2 regions of the Paenibacillus dendritiformis genome follow, and region 1 is predicted to be linked to the other one. Evidence: riboswitches for the same ligand, from Rfam matches in the RefSeq annotation. Region 1 holds a riboswitch; the other holds the start of a gene.
The links. Region 1 has a riboswitch for FMN ahead of ribD (bifunctional diaminohydroxyphosphoribosylaminopyrimidine deaminase/5-amino-6-(5-phosphoribosylamino)uracil reductase RibD). Riboswitches for the same ligand answer to the same signal wherever they lie in the genome.
Positions count from the first base shown of each region.

Region 1 (7,024 bases):
CCCATCCCCTTGCCACTGAATCACGATTTCATCGAACACCCGGTCTTGAAAACATCGAATCTGTCTCAGCTTCATTAATTCCAGCACCGCAAGAAACGTCACAACCACCTCGTGGCGGGTCAATTGCTCGCTCAGCAGCTTGGAGAACAGCAGCTTGCCTCCCCTTCCCACCGGCCGCAGCACCGTAACGATATCGCGGATCCGATCCTTCACGGAAATTTCGTCGCGGTGAATCGTGGCGACCATCGTGCGCCGGGATGCTTTGCGAAGCGCCTTCTGAAAGGCGGCAATCAAATCCGACACATGGAGTCCTTCCACCGGATTCGACGGCTTCGATGGCATGAACGGAGTCAGATCCTCCGGCTCCTTCGTGAACAGCAGGCTTCGCTCCGCTTCCTTTTCCCGCAAATGCTCGGCGATTCCTTTATATTTCCGGTATTCTACCAGCTTGCGGATCAGCTCCGCGCGAGGATCCAGTTCCTCTTCTTCGTAGTCCATCAGGTCGTCGTCCCATTCCATGACAGGCGGTTTCGGCAAGAGCTGCTGGGATTTCATCGCTAACAGGGTCGCTGCCATAACGAGAAACTCGCTCGTAATATCCAATTCCAATTCCTTCATGCTATGTAAATAATCCATATATTGATCGGTGATCTCGCTGATCGAGATATCCTGAATGGCAATTTCCGCTTGATCGATAAGGTGAAGCAGCAGATCAAGCGGCCCTTCGAACAGCTCCAGCTTGTAAGTGACGGACACGAACGTTCCTCCTGTAAAAAACAAATGTAGCGCCCGATTATAAAGGGTGTACCTCTATAAAGGGCACTACATTAAATAAGCACTATTTCAGCTGATTCGTCAAGTTAGCCATCTCGATTGCCGTCGCGGCGGCTTCCCAACCCTTGTTGCCGGCCTTCGTGCCTGCGCGCTCGATCGCTTGCTCGATCGAATCCGTCGTCAGCACGCCGAACACGGTCGGGACGCCTGTTTTCATATTGACTTGAGCCACCCCTTTGGCCGTCTCGCTGCACACATAATCGAAATGCGGCGTAAATCCGCGAATCACGGCGCCCAACGTGATCACCGCGTCATACTTGCCGCTTTCCGCCATTTTCTGGGCGATAAGCGGAATCTCGAATGCGCCGGGAACCCAGGCGACCGAGATCTCCTCATCCTTCACGCCGTGGCGCTTCAGCGCGTCCAGCGCGCCGGACAGCAGCTTGGAGACGATGAATTCATTGAAGCGCCCGGCAACGATCCCGTATTTTAAACCTTCAGATACTAAATGACCCTCAAATACATGTGGCATTGGTAAAACCTCCCGATGGAATATAGTCTGCTCTGAAGCTTCCAAATAGTGAATCAGGATTCGATATGTTCGTTCTGCTCGATATCGTCGAATACGAGCATATGCCCGAGCTTCGCCGCTTTCGTATGCAGATAACGGGTATTGTCTTCATTTTCCTGCATCTGAATCGGCACGCGCTCGACAATCTCCAGGCCGTAGCCTTCCAACCCTTTGATTTTGCGGGGATTGTTCGTCATCAGCCGGATCTGGCGGACGCCGAGATCCTTCAAAATCTGCGCGCCGATGCCGTAGTCCCGCAGATCCGCCGGAAACCCGAGCTTCAGGTTCGCGTCGACCGTATCCAGGCCCTGTTCCTGAAGCTTGTACGCCTTCAGCTTGTTGATGAGGCCGATTCCCCGGCCTTCCTGCCGCATATAGAGGAGCACGCCGTTCCCTTCCCGCTCAATGGCGCGCAAAGCGGCAGCGAACTGAGGACCGCAATCGCAGCGGTGCGAATGGAAGACATCGCCGGTCAGGCATTCGGAATGAACCCGGACCAGCACTGGCTTCGAGCTGTCGATTTCGCCCTTCACCAGAGCGACATGCTCCTTGTTATCCACCTCGTTCGTGTAAGCGATCGCCCGGAACACGCCGAAATCTGTCGGCATGTTCACTTCCACTTCGCGCCGGACCAGATTCTCCTTCTCGTTGCGATAATGAATGAGATCTTTGATGCAAATGAGCTTCAAGCCGTGTTTCTGCTTGATCTCGATCAGGTCTGGCAGCCGTGCCATCGTCCCGTCTTCCTTGATGACTTCGCAAATGACCCCGGCCGGGGATGCCCCGCATAAGCGAGCCAAGTCGACGGCCGCTTCGGTGTGGCCTGCGCGGCGCAGCACGCCGCCCCGCTTCGCGATCAGCGGGAAGATGTGGCCCGGACGGCGGAAGTCTGCCGCTTGCGCCTTCGGATCAAGCATCTTCCGAATCGTCAGCGAGCGTTCATGGGCCGAGATGCCCGTCGACGTCTCGATGTGGTCGATCGACACTGTGAAGGCCGTCCCGTGATTGTCGGTGTTATGCGTAACCATCGGCGGCAGATCCAGTTCTTCTGCCCGCTCGGGCGTAATCGGCACGCAGACGAGCCCGCGGCCCTCGGTAATCATGAAGTTGATCGCTTCCGGCGTCGCCTTGTCAGCCAGCGCCAGGAAGTCGCCTTCGTTCTCTCGATCCTCGTCATCGACGACGATGATCACTTTGCCTTCCATTAAGTCGCGGATGGCATCCTCTATCGTATCGAACGAAAATTGTTCACTCATCGCTCTTCCCCCTTTGCATGATGTCACATGAAGCCGTGTTCCGCCAAAAAGGCGCTGCTGATGCGGGAGTTTCCGCTCGCGGCGGAGCGGCTGCCGCAGGCCAGCAAATGATCGACATATTTGGCCAGCACGTCGCATTCGATATTGACTGTGTCTCCCGGCTGCTTGCCCTGGAGCGCCGTCTCGGCGAGCGTATGCGGAATGATCGATACGGCGAACATCCCCTTCTCCGCCCGGGTCAGGGTGAGGCTCATGCCATCCACGGTAACCGATCCGCGCGGGATCATATACTTGGCCATGCCCGGATCTTCGGCGAGGAACTCGAACACGACCGCATTCGCCTGCGCCGTCCGGCGCATAATGCGCGCCAGCCCATCGACATGGCCCTGTACGATATGTCCGCCAAAACGGCCGTCCGCCGCCATCGCCCGTTCCAGATTGACCGGAGCGCCCGGCTGCAAATCCTTCAGATTCGTATGCCGGAATGTCTCGGGCATGACATCCGCCATGAAGGAGCCGGAGTCATGGGAGACCGCCGTCAGGCATACTCCGTTCACCGCGATGCTGTCGCCGATCTTCATCCCTTCCAGCACTTTCGCGGCCCGGATATGCAGCACCATCGCTTCTCCGCGCTTCGTCACGGCCTGCAGCCGTCCGACTTCTTCAACGAGTCCCGTGAACATCGTCGCTTCCTCCCTTCTCATTCAGCGTGGCGGCTATCCTTTCAAATACGGTGCCGAACGGATAACCGCTGATGCAGACATTGTCTCCCAGCGTCTCGACCCGCGTATGCCGGAGCCGGTAAGCGTCGTTCATCCGGCTTACGCCATCGAAGGCGAAGTTGGGCGGCGACGACGCGCCGCCGACAATCGTCGGCGCGTAGAACAGCACGACCCGATCCACCCAGCGGCCCTCCAGCAGCGCCCCGTTCAGACGGCCGCCTCCCTCCAGCAGGATCGAGCCGATCTCCTGGCTTCCGCACCATTCCATCACGCGCCGCAGATCGACCCGGGGCCCGTCGCCCGCGGCGATAACCTCTACGCCGCGCGCCTCCAGCGCTTCACGCTTCCCGGCATCCGCCCGGGAAGTCGTGAACACGATCGTCGGCGCGGAGCGATCGGCGACGACCTTCGCCTCCAGCGGCAGCCGCAACCGTGAATCGACGATAAGCCGCGTCGGATGCAGGCCCGGTACGGCAAGCCGCGTCGTCAGGGACGGATTGTCGGCCAGCACCGTGCCGATTCCGGCCATAATCGCCTGATGGCGGTGGCGCATCGCTTGCACCCGTTCCCGGGCCTGCTCGTTGGAGATCCAACGGCTGTCGCCCGTATGCGTCGCGATGCGGCCGTCCAGGGTGCTCGCCGTCTTGAGCGTCACATACGGCAGGCCGGTCGTGATGTACTTGGCGAACATCTCGATGAGCGACTCGGCTTGGGACTGGAGCACGCCTGCCGTCACTTCGACGCCCTGCTCGCGCAGCAACTGGGCCCCCCGGCCGCTGACCGCCGGGTTCGGATCCAGGCAGCCGATGACGACGCGCTTGATTCCGGCTTCCAGCAGGCGAAGGCTGCAAGGGGGCGTCTTGCCGTAATGGCTGCAAGGCTCAAGCGTCACATAGGCGGCAGCGCCGCGCGCGTCTTCGCCGGCCATCTGCAGCGCATGCACCTCCGCATGGCCTTCGCCGCGCCGCAGATGCGCACCCAGTCCGACGACCCGGCCTTCGCGGACGATGACGCAGCCGACGGCCGGATTGATTCCGGTCTGCCCCATGGCCCGTTCCGCCACATCAAGCGCCAACTGCATGTAGAACTCGTCATTGATTACCGGATGCACCAGAGCGTCCCTCCTTCTTTTTACAGCTTGCCCCATCGCAGCAAAAAACCCTTCGGAATCCTCCGAAGGGCTAGGTTGTTGAGCTTACAGGTATGTACTCTTTTTCATCATAGCACAGTCAAATAAACAGTCCGGCATCTTCGCAAAAATGAGACGGAACGCAACCGCCTTCCCGCGTACGACAAATAAACCGGCTGAATCGGCAACTGAAAAAACTATGTGAAAAAAAGAACTAAAAGAGTTAAAAAGAAAACTCTTCTCCTGACGCCCTTCTCCCATCCAGACTATACTGTCGGTTCTGGATTTGCACCAGATCCACCGTTCGAACGAAGTTCGCCCGGGTCACGGACTAAGGAAGGCGGTAGCCGTCAACAGCGCTACCCTTCCATCACCGCCGGTCGGGAATTGCACCCTGCCCTGAAGGTTCAGCAGATATCATATTAAGTAACCGCCATGCGATTACGTAACGGATCTTATCACTTCGCGCGGAAAAAGGCAAGGCCATACCTCACCTTCTCCGCCGGACCGCACTCACGAGTACATAGGCAGCCAATACGAGCGCCACTCCGATCGAGTCGACCGCCACGTCGGCGAGATGCCCGGTCCGCCCGGGCACGAAGGTCTGGTGCCACTCATCGGAACAGGCGTATAAGATGGCAATCAGGCCGCTCCCCGCCGCTATCAGGCCCTTCGAACGGACGCGGGCCGAGAACGTCAAGATAAGCAGAAGCGTCAGCAAGGCGAATTCGGTGACGTGACCGAATTTGCGAATAAAAAATTCAATGAAATGATAAGGCTCCCGCCACGACACAAGACTCCCGTCGTACAGAAATTCCCAGCGCGGAAGATAGCGAAGCAGCTTCTCTTCCGGCATGAAGGAGCCAAGCGCCGGCTTCATGTCCTGGACTGAATACGGCTCGGCCGATTTCATAAATATAAATCCCATCCAAGCGATGGTTAATATGAACCATAGGAGGCCTAACCGGCTTCTCTGGCGCATAGATTCGCGTGCCCCTTTCTACATATAGAGTCCGGCCCGTTTTAATTCGCCTGTCTCGCGCGCTGGATTCTCATCGTCTGAGCCGGCTTCTGCAGCTTCGGGGAAGCCGTCTTCACCCCCGGCTTCTGCGGGGCCGCCTTGGCGGCCTGGGCGGCCTTGGCCGCTTCGCGCTTATACAGGGCCTTCGTATTCAGCACTCTTTTCGTATAGGCGCTGTCCAGCGTGCCTTTATCCTGAATCCAGCGCTTGGAGCCGTATCTGCCTCGATTATAAGCGAGGAGCATCGCTTTTTCCAGGTCATCTCCCTTATAATCGTCCTGCCAGTAAGCGCGGCATTCCAGCAATTCCGCCAAGCCGAGCAGAATATTGTCTTTCGGCTCGAACATATCAAGATTCGGGCGTCCGATCGCTTTGGACAGCCGCGATACGTTGACGGAGTTCATCTGTACGAGCCCGTAATCCTCCGTACCGTTCGGATTGCTGTGCACCAGCTCGGCATTGAAGTTGCTCTCCACTTTGATCAGAGCCAAAAAGGTCATGTAATCAATATTTTTTTTGCTCGTTTCCTTCCAGATCACATCAAGCACTTCTTCCGGCAGCTTAACCGACGGAATGCGAGGGCGAACGGGCGCCTCGCTCTTCTCGGACGCCGATTGAATGCGAACCTCTTTTTCTCTTCCGCTCGTCTTATGCCAACCCGCTTGCCGGGCCTGACGCTCCATTTCCAGTTCAAATACGAGCGGCACCCGATCCAAATACTCCTGATACGTGGCCGTCTCTCTGTTCAGACCATCCAGGCTGCAGGATGTAAGGACAATGGCTGCGCCTACGACGGTTATGACACCTTTCTTCATGTTCATCTCCTCTTAATGACCCTACCCCGACATCGCCGGTCCCATTATCCGGCTTCGTTTCTCTCTATCTCTACTTATTCAATCTTGGTTAGCTTGAAACAAATCATGGTATTTCCGATTCTCATAGGGGAGAGTGAGATATACGGGAAGGCGGAAATGATAGAAGCGATATCAAACGGAAGCAATGGATGGGATTGATTCATGAGGTGTTCAAATGGGGAATCAGTGCAAAATAAATCGTCGCTTGCCCGGCATCGAACCATTCCGGGAGCAGATTACCTATTCGCTTCAACCTGATTTGTTGTCAATAGCTTCGGGTCTGTTCTGATATGGCACAAGCCGCCTGCTTGCGTTGCCGCTGCCGGCCGGCTGGACTGCCATGGTTGCTAGGGAACGCATGTTCGTTCTTTCCATAGCATTTTATCATCTTCTATGATTATACGCAATATTTTTTTCTTGTCTAATGTTTCTGAATGTAAAAAAAAACCTGCTCCGCAGTTGCCGGGAGCAGGGAGGCGAACTTTATCCTTCTACGACGCGAACTTCCTTCATTTTGTCGCCTTGCTTGATTTGGTCGACAACTTCCATTCCTTCCACAACTTTACCAAAAACCGTATGCACGCCATCCAAATGCGGGAATGCGTCATACGTGATGTAAAATTGGGAGCCGCCGGTATCCTTGCCGGCATGCGCCATCGCGAGCACGCCGCGAACATGCTTGTGCGGATTGCCTTGC
Region 1 covers NZ_AP025344.1:3,717,350-3,724,373, forward strand. Annotated here, with positions in the region: gene L6439_RS16460 (segregation and condensation protein A) at 1-756, opposite strand, end outside; gene ribH (6,7-dimethyl-8-ribityllumazine synthase) at 839-1,306, opposite strand; gene L6439_RS16470 (bifunctional 3,4-dihydroxy-2-butanone-4-phosphate synthase/GTP cyclohydrolase II) at 1,360-2,601, opposite strand; gene L6439_RS16475 (riboflavin synthase) at 2,625-3,284, opposite strand; gene ribD (bifunctional diaminohydroxyphosphoribosylaminopyrimidine deaminase/5-amino-6-(5-phosphoribosylamino)uracil reductase RibD) at 3,265-4,434, opposite strand; FMN riboswitch at 4,698-4,863, opposite strand; gene L6439_RS16485 (VanZ family protein) at 4,943-5,365, opposite strand; gene L6439_RS16490 (transglycosylase SLT domain-containing protein) at 5,476-6,288, opposite strand; gene L6439_RS16495 (peptidylprolyl isomerase) at 6,811-7,024, opposite strand, start outside.

Region 2 (7,024 bases), 1.2 Mb from region 1:
AATCGCCGCGCATTATTCGGAGGTGTCCCGAATATGGAATGATATTATCGGTGCGGGACAGGGAGCTCTTGGCGGGCAGATACCGTTATTCGCACAAGCTAAGCAGGCGGAGGAGAATGCAATTGAAGCGATTCGCGGCTTGATGAAGGAGACGATCGAGAACCGGTTCCATGATACGGGATTGCGTTAATGTAATGGTTGCAATTGGTGCGCGATGTGGTATCTTGTAATTAGTTACCAATCCTGGGTTCGCGATAGGGAGGCCGGTTTTCCATGGAAGTAAGCCAAATCAAACGTTCCGCCCTGATGTCCGCCTTCCTGCGCGGTCATCACGCCGCGCATGATCATCCCGCTATTTTGCGGGATGAATGGGCTCGCAAGCTGCTGAGCGAGGAGGAGCTAGCCGCGTTCGAAGCGACGATGGAGAAAGCATTGGAGGCAGCGATGCCTAACCAGGCCGCAGCTATGCCGGATCGGGCTGCCGCCGTAGCCTGCATGGTCCGGGATTACTTCCCGACCTCGCTGTTCCTTAGCCGGGCCAAGTACGCGGAGCAAATGCTGGAACAGGCGATGAGCCGGGGAGTCAAGCAATACGTCATTCTGGGAGCAGGAATGGATACGTTTCTGTGGAGGCGGAAGGACCTTGCCGATCGATTGGACGTATTCGAGGTCGACCATCCCGCGACGCAGGCCTTCAAGCAAGAACGTCTGGCCGGCTTGGGATGGCGCATCCCGCAGAATGCGCGGTTCGTGCCGGTCGATCTGACCCGGCAGCGTCTGGACGAGGCTCTTCGCGCTGCGGGCTTCGATTCAGGGGCGCCGAGCTTCGTCAGTTGGCTGGGCGTGATCCATTATTTGCCACAGGACGATGCCTTCGCCACGCTGCGCATGATTGCCGGGATCTGTCCGGAAGGCAGCGAGATCGTATTCGACTATTGGGATACGGAGGCGTTCCTGCCGGATCGGGCCGCCTATCGGGTGAACTGGATGCAGGAGATGCTCCGATATGCCGGGGAGCCAATGCTGACCGGGCTGGATCCGGCTTCCATCGCCGGGCAACTGCGTGAATCCGGCTTGCAGTTGCGGGAGCAGCTGTCTCCGGAGGCGATACAGGAGCGGTACTTCATGAACCGGTCGGACGGCTATTATGCGTACGAACACGCTTATTTCGTCCATGCTGCGGTCTTATAACTTCATACTAATCGGCAAGCCCCCATCTGTTCTCCGTTCCCGACGAATAGATGGGGGCTGATTGGCGTACTATTTGCAGCAGGGATCAAAAAAACTTCCCGCCCGCGACGAGAAGCTGCATTTGCAATCCACACGAAAATGAAGGAAAATAGAGAATGCCAGAAATTGAAAAGCAATCACTTCTTGAATTATGTATTGAAACTGTCACGAAAGTATGATAAACTATCCGTTGCCAATTGTTTATGTGCACATTTATTTTTGATCTTAGCACATTCGGCATATTGTGTCAAGAATAATATATACATTCCAGCTAGCGGGTTACAGGGGGGATTGGATGCTTACGAACGATCAACAGGACTACGACCTGATGCTGCCACCCGGGATCAAACTCGATGACCCTGTGCGCATGTACTTAAAAGAGATAGGGCGCGTACCGCTGCTGTCCGCAGAGGAAGAGATCGAATTGGCCAAGCGGGTCGTCCAGGGGGATGCCGAAGCGAAGCAGAGACTCGCGGAGGCGAATCTCCGTCTGGTCGTCAGTATTGCAAGACGGTATATCGGGCGCGGCATGATGCTGCTCGATCTGATTCAAGAGGGCAATATGGGCCTGATGCGGGCCGTGGACAAGTTCGACTACACGAAGGGCTACAAGTTCAGCACGTATGCGACATGGTGGATCCGCCAAGCGATTACGCGATCGATCGCGGATCAGGCACGGACGATTCGGGTTCCGGTTCATATGGTAGAGACGATTAACAAGCTCAACCGGATCTCGAAGGAGCTGCTGCAGGAGTTCGGCCGGGAACCGACGCCGGAAGAGATCGCGGTCAAGATGGAGATTACGCCGGATAAAGTGCGGGAGATTATGAAGATCGGCCAGGAGCCGGTCTCGATCGAAACGCCTGTCGGCGACGAAAATGACTCCAGCCTCGGAGATTTCATCGAGGATCAGGAGGCGCTCGCGCCAGCGGACGCCGCGGCGTATGAGCTGTTGAAGGTCCAATTGGAGGATGTGCTCGACACGCTGACCGAGCGGGAGCAGAACGTGCTGCGTCTCCGCTTCGGCCTGGATGACGGGCGTACCCGGACGCTTGAAGAGGTAGGCCACGAATTCGGGGTGACCCGCGAGCGAATCCGGCAGATCGAGGCAAAGGCGCTCCGCAAATTAAGACATCCGAGCCGCAGCAAGCGGCTGAAGGATTTCCTCGAATAAGCGGGCTGAGTTGCCGTCATGATGCACTTATAAGACAAGATATGCTGCCGAGGGGCACGCGTTCTGATGCGCGTGTCCCTTTTGCGTCTCTGGACTGACACGAAATTTTCAGTTGAAGTGCGGATAATTCAAGTTATAATGAAGAACGGGGCATGACACCCGCGAGGGACATGCCTACGAATGATTTGAATGAGGATCTTCAGGGCCAGGTGGAATTCCTGACCGGCGGTAAGGCGCTGTTGTCCAGCCCGAGCCCGCGACTCGCCGCTGTTAAGCGGCGACTGATTTGGTGCAAAGCCAAAGCCGACGGTATAGTCCGGATGGAAGAAGATCGCTTATCCCGATTCACGTGGTATATGTTGTCTGTCATCTTAACCACATATGATCATTGGCGAAGTAAGTCTTCTTAGGCCTAGATCCTGTTCAACGACCGTGGAGGTTATTGAATATGGACGAAGCATTGCAGCCGGGACATGGTGCTGCCCGCGCATCTAGAGGGATCTGGTACGTCGTGCTGGGTGCCGCTCTGTGGGGGATCGGACCGGTCTTCCGCACCTTTGTGCTGGATTATTTGACATCCACACAGATCGTTTTAGTTGAACATCTTATTTTGCTGCTGTTCGCGGCGCCGGTATTGTGGGTGAACCGCCATGAGCTGAAGAACATTACCTGGCGGCATCTTGTGGCGCTGCTCTTCCTGTCCTGGGGCGGATCCGTCATCGCGACCATTATGTTCACGGACGCATTCGTGATGGGCAATCCGAACGCGGTCCTTCTGCTGCAGAAGCTGCAGCCGCTGTTCGCCATCCTGCTGGCGCGCTTTCTTCTGCGGGAGAGACTGCCGCGCGGCTTCGGGCTGCTGCTGGTGTTGGCGGTAGCCGGCACCTATCTGCTCACGTTCGGCTGGACTTTGCCGATCGGGCATGTGCGCGAGGTCATCGGCGTAGGCAGCTTGCTCGCGCTCGGCGCCGCATTCCTGTGGGGCGGTTCGACCGTCATGGGGCGATTGCTGCTGAACGATATGAAGTATGAGACCGTTACGGCACTCCGGTTCGCGCTTGGCCTGCCGTTATTGTTCGTCATCACCTGGAGCGAACATCCGAGCTGGGACATCCCCTCGGGCGAGTGGGGGAAGCTGGCCTTCTACATTTTGCTGCAAGTGTTGCTGCCGGGTCTGCTGAGCTTGCTGCTGTATTACCGGGGCCTGGCCGTCACGAAGGCTTCTTATGCGACGCTCGCGGAACTGTCCTTCCCATTGGTCGGAATGGTGGTGAACTGGCTTGTCTTTCAGGAGGTCGTGACCGTGGCGCAAGTGGTTGGATTCGCTTTGATCTGGATTGCGCTGTTCTGCGTGGCCCGTCAGCAGGAATAATGTCATCTTAATGGTGACGTTGATTCCGTTGCCCAACTGGCTGCAAAATGACATGAATATAAAGCCATACCCATGGATGGAAAGCGAAAATGGGCGCAAATGATGCGCTATTGCAGGAATGGCATCCGAGAGCGGCTGAAATAGCGTAATTTCCCGCACACTTCTGGCTGTTGGAAAACCCCTGTTTTTTGCGAGGGTTGATTACCTGCCTAATCGAAACTTGGCATTCAGAGCGTCATCGCCTTCTGGAGATATCATAATCTCCTGGGGTTTTCACGTGTGGAGGGAATTGCTGCTATTTTACAGGAATTTCGGCTCAATGAGTCCACATTCCGAGGAAATGCTGCACAGCTACATCATTTTAGGCCCTTTTGAGCTGAGTCGAAGAGAAACGTGTGAAATTGCTGCAGTTTTACAGGATTCCCTTTCTGGTGAAGTCGTCCCTACGGTATTGCTGTATTTGTGCAGGATTTTGCCTGCTGAATCAACGTGTTTTGAGAAACCGAGTCGTTATGAGGACTTCGCTGGGAGACAAGTCCCGCGCTTCAACCCTCTTTCGCGGCTCGTCCCGCAGCCCCATTCCCGCCTCCATCCTCTCTTTTGCTTAGAACATACAATTTCCGGTCGCATACATGATGCGGTTATTCTACGGATTCTACGGCGGCTGCCTTTGGGCAGCCGCTTTTTGGCGTTTGAAGGCATGCCCGCAATTGTCAGCATTTGTCGGTTGTCCCGCATACGAAATCCATTTAATATCAGTACAGGACAGCCGTCAGTTGGCAGAATCTGCTGAATTATTTCGTTGTAAGGAGCTATGGGCATCATGTCTTTTTGTGCAAAAACATCCATGAGACAGCTAAGGCAAGAGAGAAGACGCAAGGGACTATGCGCACAGTGCGGGAATGCATCATCCCAATACTTATGTCAGCGCTGCAAAGCGATGCGCCGCAAGCCCGAGCCGAAAGGGTTCCGGGAGTATCCGATCCAGCGCAAGCTCAAAAGCGGCTTGAACGACAAGCGCCTCTACGAGGATATGATCCGCCTGAAATTGCGAACGGCCGACATCGCCCGGTATTGCGGCGTGACTCAGCGGACGGCCGAGAAATGGGTATTCGAAGGCAGCGTGCCGAACCCGGAGCGCGTAGTCAAATTATGCGAGCTGATGGGACGGGAAGTCGGCTATTATTACCCCTTGTATAAATGGAAGAACAAATAACATGCCATCTGCATGCGAACAGGGCGGAGCCGCAACAATGCAGCTCCGCCCTGTTCATAATCGCCGCGATTGGCTCTGGCGATCCGGCCAGCGGCTCGCTCCTTGGACTTGAGCCTGTGCGGCCGCGAATGCGGGGGGGGGGCATGAACGCCCCCTGCAGGCTATTCGCCGAGAAGCCGAAGCGAATCGAGCGTCTGCATGACGAGGGCGCCCAGCTCGCCCAGATGACGCTCATCGATTGGCTGACTGAACGTCAGCACGATGCGATGCGTCCCTTCGTCCGCGGCGGGAGAAGCTGCCCCGATCCGAGGAGGGACGGGAATCGTCCGTTCCTGCCGCATGATGACGGCGCCGCCCCAGATGGAGGCCAACCGTTCTCCCATCTCGCCCGCCCGCGCCGTATAATCGCCCGCCAGCTCGAAGGAGAGCTCCAGCCGGGCGCCCGGCTCTTCCCCGACAAGCCGCAGGCCGCGCAGCTCGGCGGCGAAATCGGCCAATCCGCTCGCAAGCGTCAATACGGCGGTGCAGGTCTCCCCGGGCCGCTGCACGCGCATGCGGAAGGTCCGCCCGAACCCGGCGAGATCGATCAGATCCTCCCGCCCGATGACGAGCCATTCTCCTTCCTGATCCATATCATAGATTTTGCCTTCCAGCACGACCTTCAGATTGTCGAAAATCGTAGGATCAAACATGGTCCAAGCCTCCTGCGCAACATGCGAATGATGAGTACGATCATAATACAAATCCGCGCCTGCTGCAAAAAAAGCGGGAGGCGGACGCGGGCATTCGGGTATTCGCCGCAGCCCGCGGCAGGGAGCGTGCCGGACAGAAGCGAAGGCGGAGCGGATTTGGCCAGCCGGGGCATAGGGCGGGAGCTTGGCGCCGGAAGGGCGGCCGCTCTGAACAACAAGAGCAGCCCTTGAAGCGGGCTGCTCTTGTCTGGCCGGATGAACATCCGGGGAGTCATCTCATGATGTTATTTGCGCAGAAGAATGTCGCGGATCCGATGATCGGCGGCTTTGCTTAATATGAGCTTGGCGCGGTAGCGGGTAGGCAGTATATTTTCGACCAGATTGACCTGATTGATGTCCCGCCAGATGTTCTTCGCCCGCTGAACCGCTTCTTCCTCGGTCAAGCCAGCATAGCGGTGGAAGTAGGAATCCGGATTGCGGAAGGCGGTGTCCCGCAGCAGGAGAAAGCGCTCAATATACCATGTCTCCAGGTCATGCTCCCGCGCGTCGACATAGATGGAGAAATCGAAAAAGTCGCTGACGAACACGCTCGCTTCCTTGCTGACCTGCAGCACGTTGATGCCTTCGACGATAAGAATATCCGGCTGGCACACGGCAATGCGCTCTTCGGGCACGATGTCATAGGACAGATGCGAATAGACCGGCGCATGCACCTCGCTCACGCCTGACTTGATATCCATCAGGAAGCGAAGGAGCCGCTTCGTGTCGTAGCTCTCGGGAAAGCCTTTCTTATTCATCATGCCCCGTTCCTCGAGCGTCCGGTTCGGGTACAGGAAGCCATCCGTCGTCACGATGTCGACGCGGGGGTGTTCATCATATTGGGACAGCAGCGCTTGGAGAAGCCGGGCGGTCGTGCTCTTCCCTGCGGCGACGCTACCGGCAATTCCGATAATATAAGGAACGTTCTCGGTGGCGGTGCCCAGGAAGGAAGACGACGACGCCTTCAAATGCTGCGCCGCGGTCACGTAGATATGAAGGAGCTTCGCCAGCGGAAGATAGACCTCCTCCAGTTCGTCCAGGGCGATACGCTCGTTCAATCCCTTCAGCTGATTGAACTGTTCGGCGGTCACCGACAGATGGGATTGGCCGTTCAAGCGGGCCCATTCCGACCGCTTCATAGTGATATAGGGACTCAGGTTATGCATCGTTCTACCTCTCGCTCCGATTAATAACTTCAACTGGAATATTGATAAGATAATAGACTCACATATCATGTTCCAAAATGGGCGATGTTGTCAAGTAAGTTCGCCTCTCCGGCCGCCGAAAAGAGTCTCAAGGCG
Region 2 covers NZ_AP025344.1:2,560,611-2,567,634, forward strand. Annotated here, with positions in the region: gene L6439_RS11200 (hypothetical protein) at 1-190, shown strand, start outside; gene L6439_RS11205 (class I SAM-dependent methyltransferase) at 274-1,191, shown strand; gene rpoD (RNA polymerase sigma factor RpoD) at 1,526-2,404, shown strand; FMN riboswitch at 2,596-2,740, shown strand; gene L6439_RS11215 (DMT family transporter) at 2,853-3,776, shown strand; gene L6439_RS11220 (helix-turn-helix domain-containing protein) at 4,600-4,992, shown strand; gene L6439_RS11225 (hypothetical protein) at 5,154-5,684, opposite strand; gene coaA (type I pantothenate kinase) at 5,969-6,889, opposite strand.
Region 2: linked by a shared signal. The riboswitch ahead of L6439_RS11215 (DMT family transporter) and the one ahead of ribD (bifunctional diaminohydroxyphosphoribosylaminopyrimidine deaminase/5-amino-6-(5-phosphoribosylamino)uracil reductase RibD) in region 1 are both predicted to bind FMN.